Regions from separate parts of the Paraniabella aurantiaca genome, predicted to be linked through region 1. Evidence: riboswitches for the same ligand, from Rfam matches in the RefSeq annotation. Region 1 holds a riboswitch; the other holds the start of a gene.
What was found. Region 1 has a riboswitch for thiamine pyrophosphate ahead of ACLOAU_RS15990 (class I SAM-dependent methyltransferase). Riboswitches for the same ligand answer to the same signal wherever they lie in the genome.
Positions count from the first base shown of each region.

Region 2: another riboswitch for thiamine pyrophosphate. It lies ahead of ACLOAU_RS00965 (TonB-dependent receptor); the one in region 1 lies ahead of ACLOAU_RS15990 (class I SAM-dependent methyltransferase).

Region 1 is NZ_JBLOSY010000002.1:314,671-318,864, reverse strand. Features, by position in the region: gene ACLOAU_RS16000 (thiamine phosphate synthase) at 1-610, opposite strand, end outside; gene ACLOAU_RS15995 (AIR synthase family protein) at 607-1,662, opposite strand; gene ACLOAU_RS15990 (class I SAM-dependent methyltransferase) at 1,662-2,384, opposite strand; TPP riboswitch at 2,438-2,528, opposite strand; gene ACLOAU_RS15985 (LytR/AlgR family response regulator transcription factor) at 3,002-3,730, opposite strand; gene ACLOAU_RS15980 (sensor histidine kinase) at 3,831-4,194, shown strand, end outside.
Region 2 is NZ_JBLOSY010000001.1:226,733-230,926, reverse strand. Features, by position in the region: gene ACLOAU_RS00975 (energy transducer TonB) at 1-162, shown strand, start outside; gene lepB (signal peptidase I) at 311-1,864, shown strand; TPP riboswitch at 2,198-2,303, shown strand; gene ACLOAU_RS00965 (TonB-dependent receptor) at 2,381-4,194, shown strand, end outside.

The DNA.
Region 1 (4,194 bases):
TTTGATATCTTTTTAGCTCAGCCAGGGGATTTGCAGCACTCATTATTCCTGATACTACTGCAATACCCGAGTAATTGAGCGCACTTAGGGAAGGCAGGTTTTCGGGATTGATTCCACCGGCTAAAAATATAGGTATATCCGTTATTTCTATTGCCTTCCTGACGGTGTCAAAACTCACCAGCTCACAACTATTTGCAGTTGATGAGGGGAACATGGAACAAAAGGAAATGTAGTCTAACCTGTTTTCATCAGCCCATTTAACGGCAGACAGATCATTATTACAGGTAATACCAGCAATCACTTCGCGACCTATTTGTTGTTTCAATTGAACGATGTCGCCAGGAGCCTTATCAAAATGAACGCCATCTAAGTTCATTGTTTTTAATAGTTCCCATTGGTTGTTTATCAGCACCGGAATGTTTTGAAGATGGCATAAACGCAGTACCTGTTCAATAAGTGCTGGCTGGTTGGTGTCAGGCGAAAAATTATCCCATATCTGAACCGCTGCAATCTTTTCTCTTACGATCTCTTTCAGGGTGCTTAATAGCACATCCTGGTCCATGGAAGGATCTATAATAAGATAAACGCCACCCTGTATTTTCCTTTTCATTTCCAGCCTTTTTTTAATGCCTTATAAAACGCAGTCCAATAAGGATCTGTTTTCATGTAATCCAGTTCCTTTCTTTTATCACCGTCAACCAGGATCATACCGCTTCGTTTTTCACACAATTCACCAACGGCGACACAGGGAATATGTTGGCCGGCCAACCTTGTAATAATATCAGCCGAGGCTTCTTTTTTACAGCTGATGATCATGGCGCCGGCGCCTATGCAATATCGTGGGTCCAGATCGAAAACGTTACAGATCTGTGCAGGAGCTTCAGCTACAGGTAACCTGTCATTATATACAACCGCACCATTTCCGGATGCAGCGCATAGTTCGTAGATAGCACCCAGCACGCCACCTTCCGTTACATCATGCATGGCAGTAACACCAGCCTTATCACCGTTTAGCTGCACCGCCGTTAAAGCATCGGGTAGCGATGATGTAAGGTAGAATGATTCGCATGCCTGTTGATATACTTCCACCCCCACCCTGTTCTTAACTGTTTCGGGGTAGCTCATTGCCAGTATAGCCGCAGACGACAGCGCACAGGTTTTGGTAACCAACAGGATGTTCCCTGGTTCCGCCAGTCGCGATACCAGTAACCTATCTTTAGGCAGCACCGCTGCCAAAGTTCCACCTCCGGCAATGGAAGAATGCTGCCCTTCAATAAAACCTGTATGTCCGCCGGTAATAGCAACCCCTATTTCCTTGCAAAACTGATGAATATAATCCCAATAGGTTTTAAAGTCCTTCTTTGACAAAGAAGGAGGAAGATTTAACACAAACTGACCGTACATGGGCGCATACCCTGTTGTAGCCATATCATTAGCCATTAAATGAACAGACATCCAGGCAGACTCCTGCAAACCAAGTGAAGGTATTAATGATAACGGATCGCTGGTAAGCGCCAAAGCCATCCCCCCGGGCAAATCAATAACAGAAACGTCCACACCGAATCGCGGGCCGGTGAGCACTTCATCACGCTGCCGGCCACATTTGTTATGAATAAATTCTTCGAATAAATGATGGTCTATCTTACCCGGCGGCTCACTCATTAGTTAACATCTTTAAACTGCACATACAATCCAAAAAAATCGCCCAACGGAAGTCCCCATTGTTGTACAGGAAACCAGGCGGGAAGCCCCGTACAGGTCCATCGTATGGTATATTCCCGCCCTTCCAGGGCTTTATGAATAATACTGGTTAATTGTTTTGGCGTATAAAAAGTAGCAGTTATATAGAACGGATTTTTGCCAAACAACTGTTGCACCCTTCGTCTTGCCACTTTGGGGGAGTTACGATTCATCATGCCCATTGCTATGCCATACCGGCCCACTCTTGCCGCTTCTCTGATAACTTTTACAGGATCTTTATAATATTCAAATGTGGTAATAAATGCCAGTGCATCAAAACTATGATCCTTAAACGGCATGTAATGAGAGTCGGCCATCACCAGGTCGCCCTGAAAAAGATGTTTTGCCTGTGAGAGCATAAGCGGTGAGATATCTCCTCCGGTAGCTTCGATCCCTATTTGTTGCCACCACCTGGTAAAACGCGCTGTTCCGCATCCAAATTCCAGTAATGATTTTACACGCCGGTCAGCGCCCACCAACTGTTCCATCACTTTTTTCTGCCACACTTCAGCAAGTTTATATCGTCCTTCATACCATTGCTCATAAGTATCTGTATGTTCACGATTGAAAAACCACTCGGGTCTCCCCTGCCAGTTTTGTTGCTCCTGTGGTATTAAGTCTGTGGAAAATTTTTCTATATCCATTTCTTTTATTTTAGACCATCACCTGATAGAAATCAAACGATGGAGCTTGAAACAGATATTTCAACTTGCATCCCTACGTTGGCATTATCCAAATCAGGTAACGGGTATGATCTCAGCCATTCAAAGGCACCCCGTGCTATGTCTTGGCAAACGTACATAAAATTGTATAAAGAGCCAATGAAAATTTGCGCTGCCGGTTATGCACCCGTAAACGAATACTAGGGTTCAAAAATAAAAGGGAGTTATCGAGGATCATAAAATCACCGGCAGCCCAACCGGGTGGTTGAGTGGGCTTATCGTTCATATTCGCAAATAGAATTGATCTTACTTCCAGCATTGATATTTAGCCCGCCGACTAATTCAGTTACAGTTCAGCTTTATCTGGTGCAATTCATAGCCGCATAATGTTACTCACCGATTTTATGTCTTTAGAGTAAATAGCCATTTTAATTTTGCCAAAAAGTTTTTTTCATGAAATTTAAGAAAGACGCAGACCTCTTATGTTTGCTGTTCAGCAGGGAAGTGCTGATTGTAACAACCTGCAGTAGTACGGTACCAGCCACAGATGAATAGGATGCGAAGATCGTAATCACAACAGGTGAAACCCTGTACAAGGGTTACACCATAAGTTCTTTGATCAGCGGCTGATAATTACGGCCCACGTTGAGTTCGACACCATTTTCCATCACAACAAAGATCTTTCCCACATCGCGGTAAACTTCTTTTACATGATTCATGTTTACCAGTGTTGAACGGTGAAGCCTTACATATAGCCTGGGATTAAGTCTTTCCGCCAGGGAGCTGATGCCCACCGAGCTCAGGTAGGTTGCATTTTTAGTATATATTTCGGCGTGATCGCCACGTGCTTTCAGGTATAAAATTTCATCAACAGCAATATTTTTATATCGCTTCTGATGTTCAACGAGGATGCGGTCTGCAAAGCCTTCCTGTTGTACCGGGTTGGTGAAAGCTTCCAATGCAGGGAATATATGCTGCTGCTCCAATCTTGTCATCGTTCTGTCGAAACGTTCTTTCGTATAGGGCTTCAGCAGATAATCAACAGCACTTGCCTCAAAGGCATCCATAGCATACCTGTCGTAAGCCGTCGTAAATATTACATGGGGAACATGTTCAATGCGCTTCAATACTTCAAAGCCGCTGGCGCCGGGCATCTGCACATCAAGAAATACAAGATCCGGTTCCATTAAATTAATATTCCGGATGGCTTCCAGGCCGTTTGAACATTCGCCTGCAACCCGGAAGTTGGTATAGGGCTCAAGGTATTGTTTCACCAATCTTCTTCCGGGCTCTTCATCGTCGATGATTAATACGGATTTTTTTGACATCAATCATGGCTTTAGCTACTGATATAAGATATATAGATTTGCAAAGATAGTTTTATTGTTAAATGTACAATTGGAGTACTCTAATTAAATATTGTTGAAAATGAGCCTGAGTCTATCAAAAGAAAAAGTTGCCGGCAGGGAGATTGGTCTCTTCATATTCATCCTCCTGTTGATGAGTATACTCTATGGAACGCCCCGTTTGTTTTCCCAGGGCTTCACCATTTCCTTCATAAAAGAAACTATCGTTGACTGTGTTATCATGGCTATCGCCTGTCTTCCGGTATGGTGGCTTCATTTTAGAAAGTGGACCGGCCTGCCTATGCAAACCAGGTTTGCATTGCATTTTTTAACAGCACCCCTGTACTACCTGATCTGGATATTATTGTACGTTGCTTACAACCATCTATCAGGACTTCCGCGCATGACGGGCAGGCAGGTACTTCAAAACAGCGGGCCCAACCTGC
Region 2 (4,194 bases), on a different contig from region 1:
CTCAGTAATTTTTCGAAGCTTACTGATATGGGGTATGGCATGGAAGAAGAAACGATTCGCATTATTAAAAAATCAGGCAGGTGGATTCCGGCTTTATTGAATGAAAAGGCTGTCAGATCTTACAGAAAGCAACCGCTTACTTTTTTAGTTCGCCGGCTGTAAATACGCTTTACACAGGATTTAACCCGCATTTCTGATGGTTTATAATGGCTTATCTATAACAGTACTTCTTCATGGGGAATGTTAATTGTACACTGTTTCACTGCTATTTCACGCGTTTCCAATAAATTTGCCGCTAAAAATCTGGCCGATGCCTTTCAATCAATTATTAGTTGTATACCTGATTAGTTTACTGCTTGTTTTATTACCGTCGTTTGGTTTGTCTAAATTATTCAAGAAAGCCGGTCGCGAGTCATGGAAAGCGTATGTACCTTTTTACAATACCTGGATCATGCAGGAAATCGCACAGCGCCCTAAACACTGGGTATTCTGGCAATTTATACCCGTTGTGGGTTGGTTTATCACACCAGGTATCTTTATAGAATTCGCGAAGGTGTTTTGCCGTTTTTCTTTTTTAGATCATGCCGCAGCGTCTTTGCTGGCCCCTTTCTATTTTCCGTGGCTTGCTAATAATAAAGATGCCCGGTTTATAGGTGCAGAAGGTGTAAAGAAACATAAAAAGCCGGGTTGGCGCGAGTGGGTAGATGCCGCTATTTTTGCAGTGATTGCCGCTACCCTGATCCGTACATTTATTTTTGAAGCGTATACCATTCCATCCAGTTCAATGGAGAAAACCTTGCTGGTAAGGGATTTTCTTTTTGTAAGCAAATTCAGCTACGGCCCGCGGATTCCCAACACGCCTTTGTCTGTGCCTTTTGTACACAATTATCTTCCCAGCGTTAATACCAAATCCTATTCTACCTTGATAGAATTACCGTATACCCGCTGGTTTGCAGCACCAGTAAAAAGGAACGATTGTGTAGTATTCAATTTCCCTGCCGGAGATACGGTCATACACCGGCCGGAGTTTGAGTCGGCTAATCCTTATTACGATATTAAAAGAAGAGCTGCAGCGGGGTCAGAAACTGATCAGTATATTCTGGCTAATCCCGGCGAATTCCCTGTGGTATCGCACCCGCTGGATAAAACAGACAACTATATTAAGCGTTGCGTGGGCATTGCCGGCGATTCATTAAAAATTGTTGATGGTATTGTTTATATTAATAATAAACCTGGCTTTGTATCTCCTACTTCTGCAACTTATTACACTTTTAAAACAAAAAACAACCTGCAGATTGATGAGGATTTTCTCAAAGATGCAGGTATCGCGCTGAATATGGAAAGCGGCAGTCCTGATTTCAGTGCCTGGCAGGATGGTATTTACCACATCAACCTCACCCTTCCCGAGCTGGAAATATTAAAGAAACTACCGGCAGTAGACGCATCCAGTATTGTTAAAGAAGTAGCACGCGGCGATGCAGGGTCTGAAAGTCTTTTCCCTTATTATGATGTTGCCCACGCGTGGACAGTAGATAATTACGGATCAATCTGGATCCCTAAAAAGGGAGGCACTGTAACTTTAAACGCCGAAACATACCCCATGTATGAGCGTGCAATCCGTACTTACGAAGGCAATACCCTGGAAAACAGGAATGGCGCTTACTTTATCAATGGGCAGCAAACCAATACCTATACTTTTAAAATGGACTATTACTGGATGATGGGTGATAACCGTCACAAAAGCCAGGATAGCCGTTTCTGGGGCTTTGTACCCGAAAGCGCTGTGGTGGGTAAGGCCTGGATGATCTGGTTCAGCTATGATAACGGACCCAGATGGAAAAGGCTGTTTAATATCATTAAGTAGGATACTGGATACTGGATATTTGATAGTAGTATGATATTTTGGCCCTTCATCGACCAATAAAGTATCCGGCATCTGCGGATTTATAACCTTTATTTTAACCATCAGGGCGCAAGGATACTATGTATCGGATCAAGTGAGTTGCCGGTCCCTACGCACTTCTGCGCCAGACAACCAAGCCTATCTTTCACACATGCCTTATGCTGTATGTCATCGTTCACTAATAACTAGTCAACTTATTAACTCATCAACCTTTCAACTTGTCAACCTTTCAACCACTTAAGCAGCCAACTTATCAACTAAAACAGCTACCTTTGCACCGCTTTTAACAAAGCACAGTGTTTCCCGGGGTGCCGACCCGCCAGCAGGCGGAGAAGCTGAGATAATACCCGTAAACCTGATCAGGGTAATGCCTGCGCAGGGAAGGAAGATCTTTCTAATCCTTTCTCATTTCAGCATTTCCCTCTCATTAATTTTTTAACCCGCCGGCCCTGAGGCATGGCAAAAAAGAAAAAACAAATGAAGAGGATTCTCATGTTCATTGGCCTGTCATGTACAGCCGGTTCAAATCTTTTCGCTCAAAGGGACACTATCCCATCTGACAGTGTTCAGCTCCTAACCCCTGTTGAAGTACGTTCTACCCGGCTCAACGAAAAATCGCCTTTTGCCGTAAGTAATATTGGCAAAAAAGAAATTGCTAAACAGAACCTCGGACAAAACTTTCCTTACCTGCTTAACCAGATCCCTTCGGTTGTAACCAGTTCCGACGATGGTGTAGGTGTGGGCTATTCTTCAATGCGTATCAGGGGTACCGACATAGCACGTACCAACGTAACCTTTAATGGCATTCCTGTCAACGATCCTGAATCACAGGGGGCTTTCTTTGTAAACTTTGGTGATATTGCATCATCCACCAGCTCGGTTCAGTTACAACGCGGTGTGGGCTCTTCCACCAATGGAGCCGGAGCATTCGGGGCCTCATTGAATATTTACAATATCGAGCAAAACAAACAGGCATCAGCCAGCATCAGCAATGCCTATGGCTCCTTTAATACCTGGAAGCACACGCTGCAGGCCGGTACAGGCTTATTACGCGGAGGATTTCAGTTTGATGTGCGTTTATCCAAGATCAACTCAAGCGGGTATATACAGCGTTCAAACAGCGATTTAAAATCTTTGCAGTTCTTAGCCGGATGGACCTCGAAGGATGAAATGACAAATATTAAATTCAATCTTTTATCGGGGAAAGAGAAAACCGGGCAGGCCTGGAACGGAATTGGTACCATTTTCTTCGATGGGCAAGGTCCGGATGGTCTCAACTATAGCGACCAATTAGATCTGGCAGGCAGGCAAACCAATACGCTGGGGAAAATGGCCAATGGGAACTACTATGATGACCAGACAGATAATTACCAGCAGGACTATTACCAGCTGTTCCTGAATCACAAGTTCAATCCTTACTGGTCAGCAAACCTTAGCTTCTTTCTAACACGTGGCAAGGGTTACTATAACGAATACAGAAAAGGCGACCCGTTTTCAGACTATAAATTAGAAAATCCTGTTATCGGAGATTCAATAATTACTTCTACCAATCTTACCCGTCAGCTTTGGCTGGACAATCATTATTATGGAACTGTATTTTCTGTAAACTATAGCAGGAATAATACAGATATCAATATCGGCGGTGCCTATACTCAATATGATGCCAAGCATTATGGATTTATAAGATGGGCCGATGTTGGAGTACCTGTAAATTATAGATGGTATAACCTGCCCGCTTCCAAAAACGACTTTAATATTTATGCAAAACTGCAGCAACAGATCGTTACCAACCTGTATGGCTTTGTTGACCTGCAACTGAGATCTGTAGATTATACGATCGAAGGGTTCAGGAAAAATCAGGGCTTACAATCCGGCGGGAAATACACTTTCTTTAATCCAAAAGCTGGTGTTAGCTATACTATAAAGCATGCTAACACAGCCCAAAGTAAAATATACGGGTCAGTTGCTATAGCCAATAAAGAGCCTAACAGAAATGACTTTGAAGCCAATATAACCGAAGCTCCCCAACACGAGCAACTAACCGACTTTGAGCTCGGTTATCAGTTTAACACCAAAAGGTTTGAAGCCGGCATTAACGGTTATTATATGAAATATAAAAACCAGTTGATTGCCACCGGAAAGATCAATGATGTAGGCGCTGACGCCCGTATTAACGTTGACAACAGCTATCGCGCAGGTATTGAAATAACCGCAGCATATCGCCCCACCTATTGGCTACAAGCCAGTGCCAATGCCACTTTCAGCCGGAATAAAATAAAAAACCTGGTACA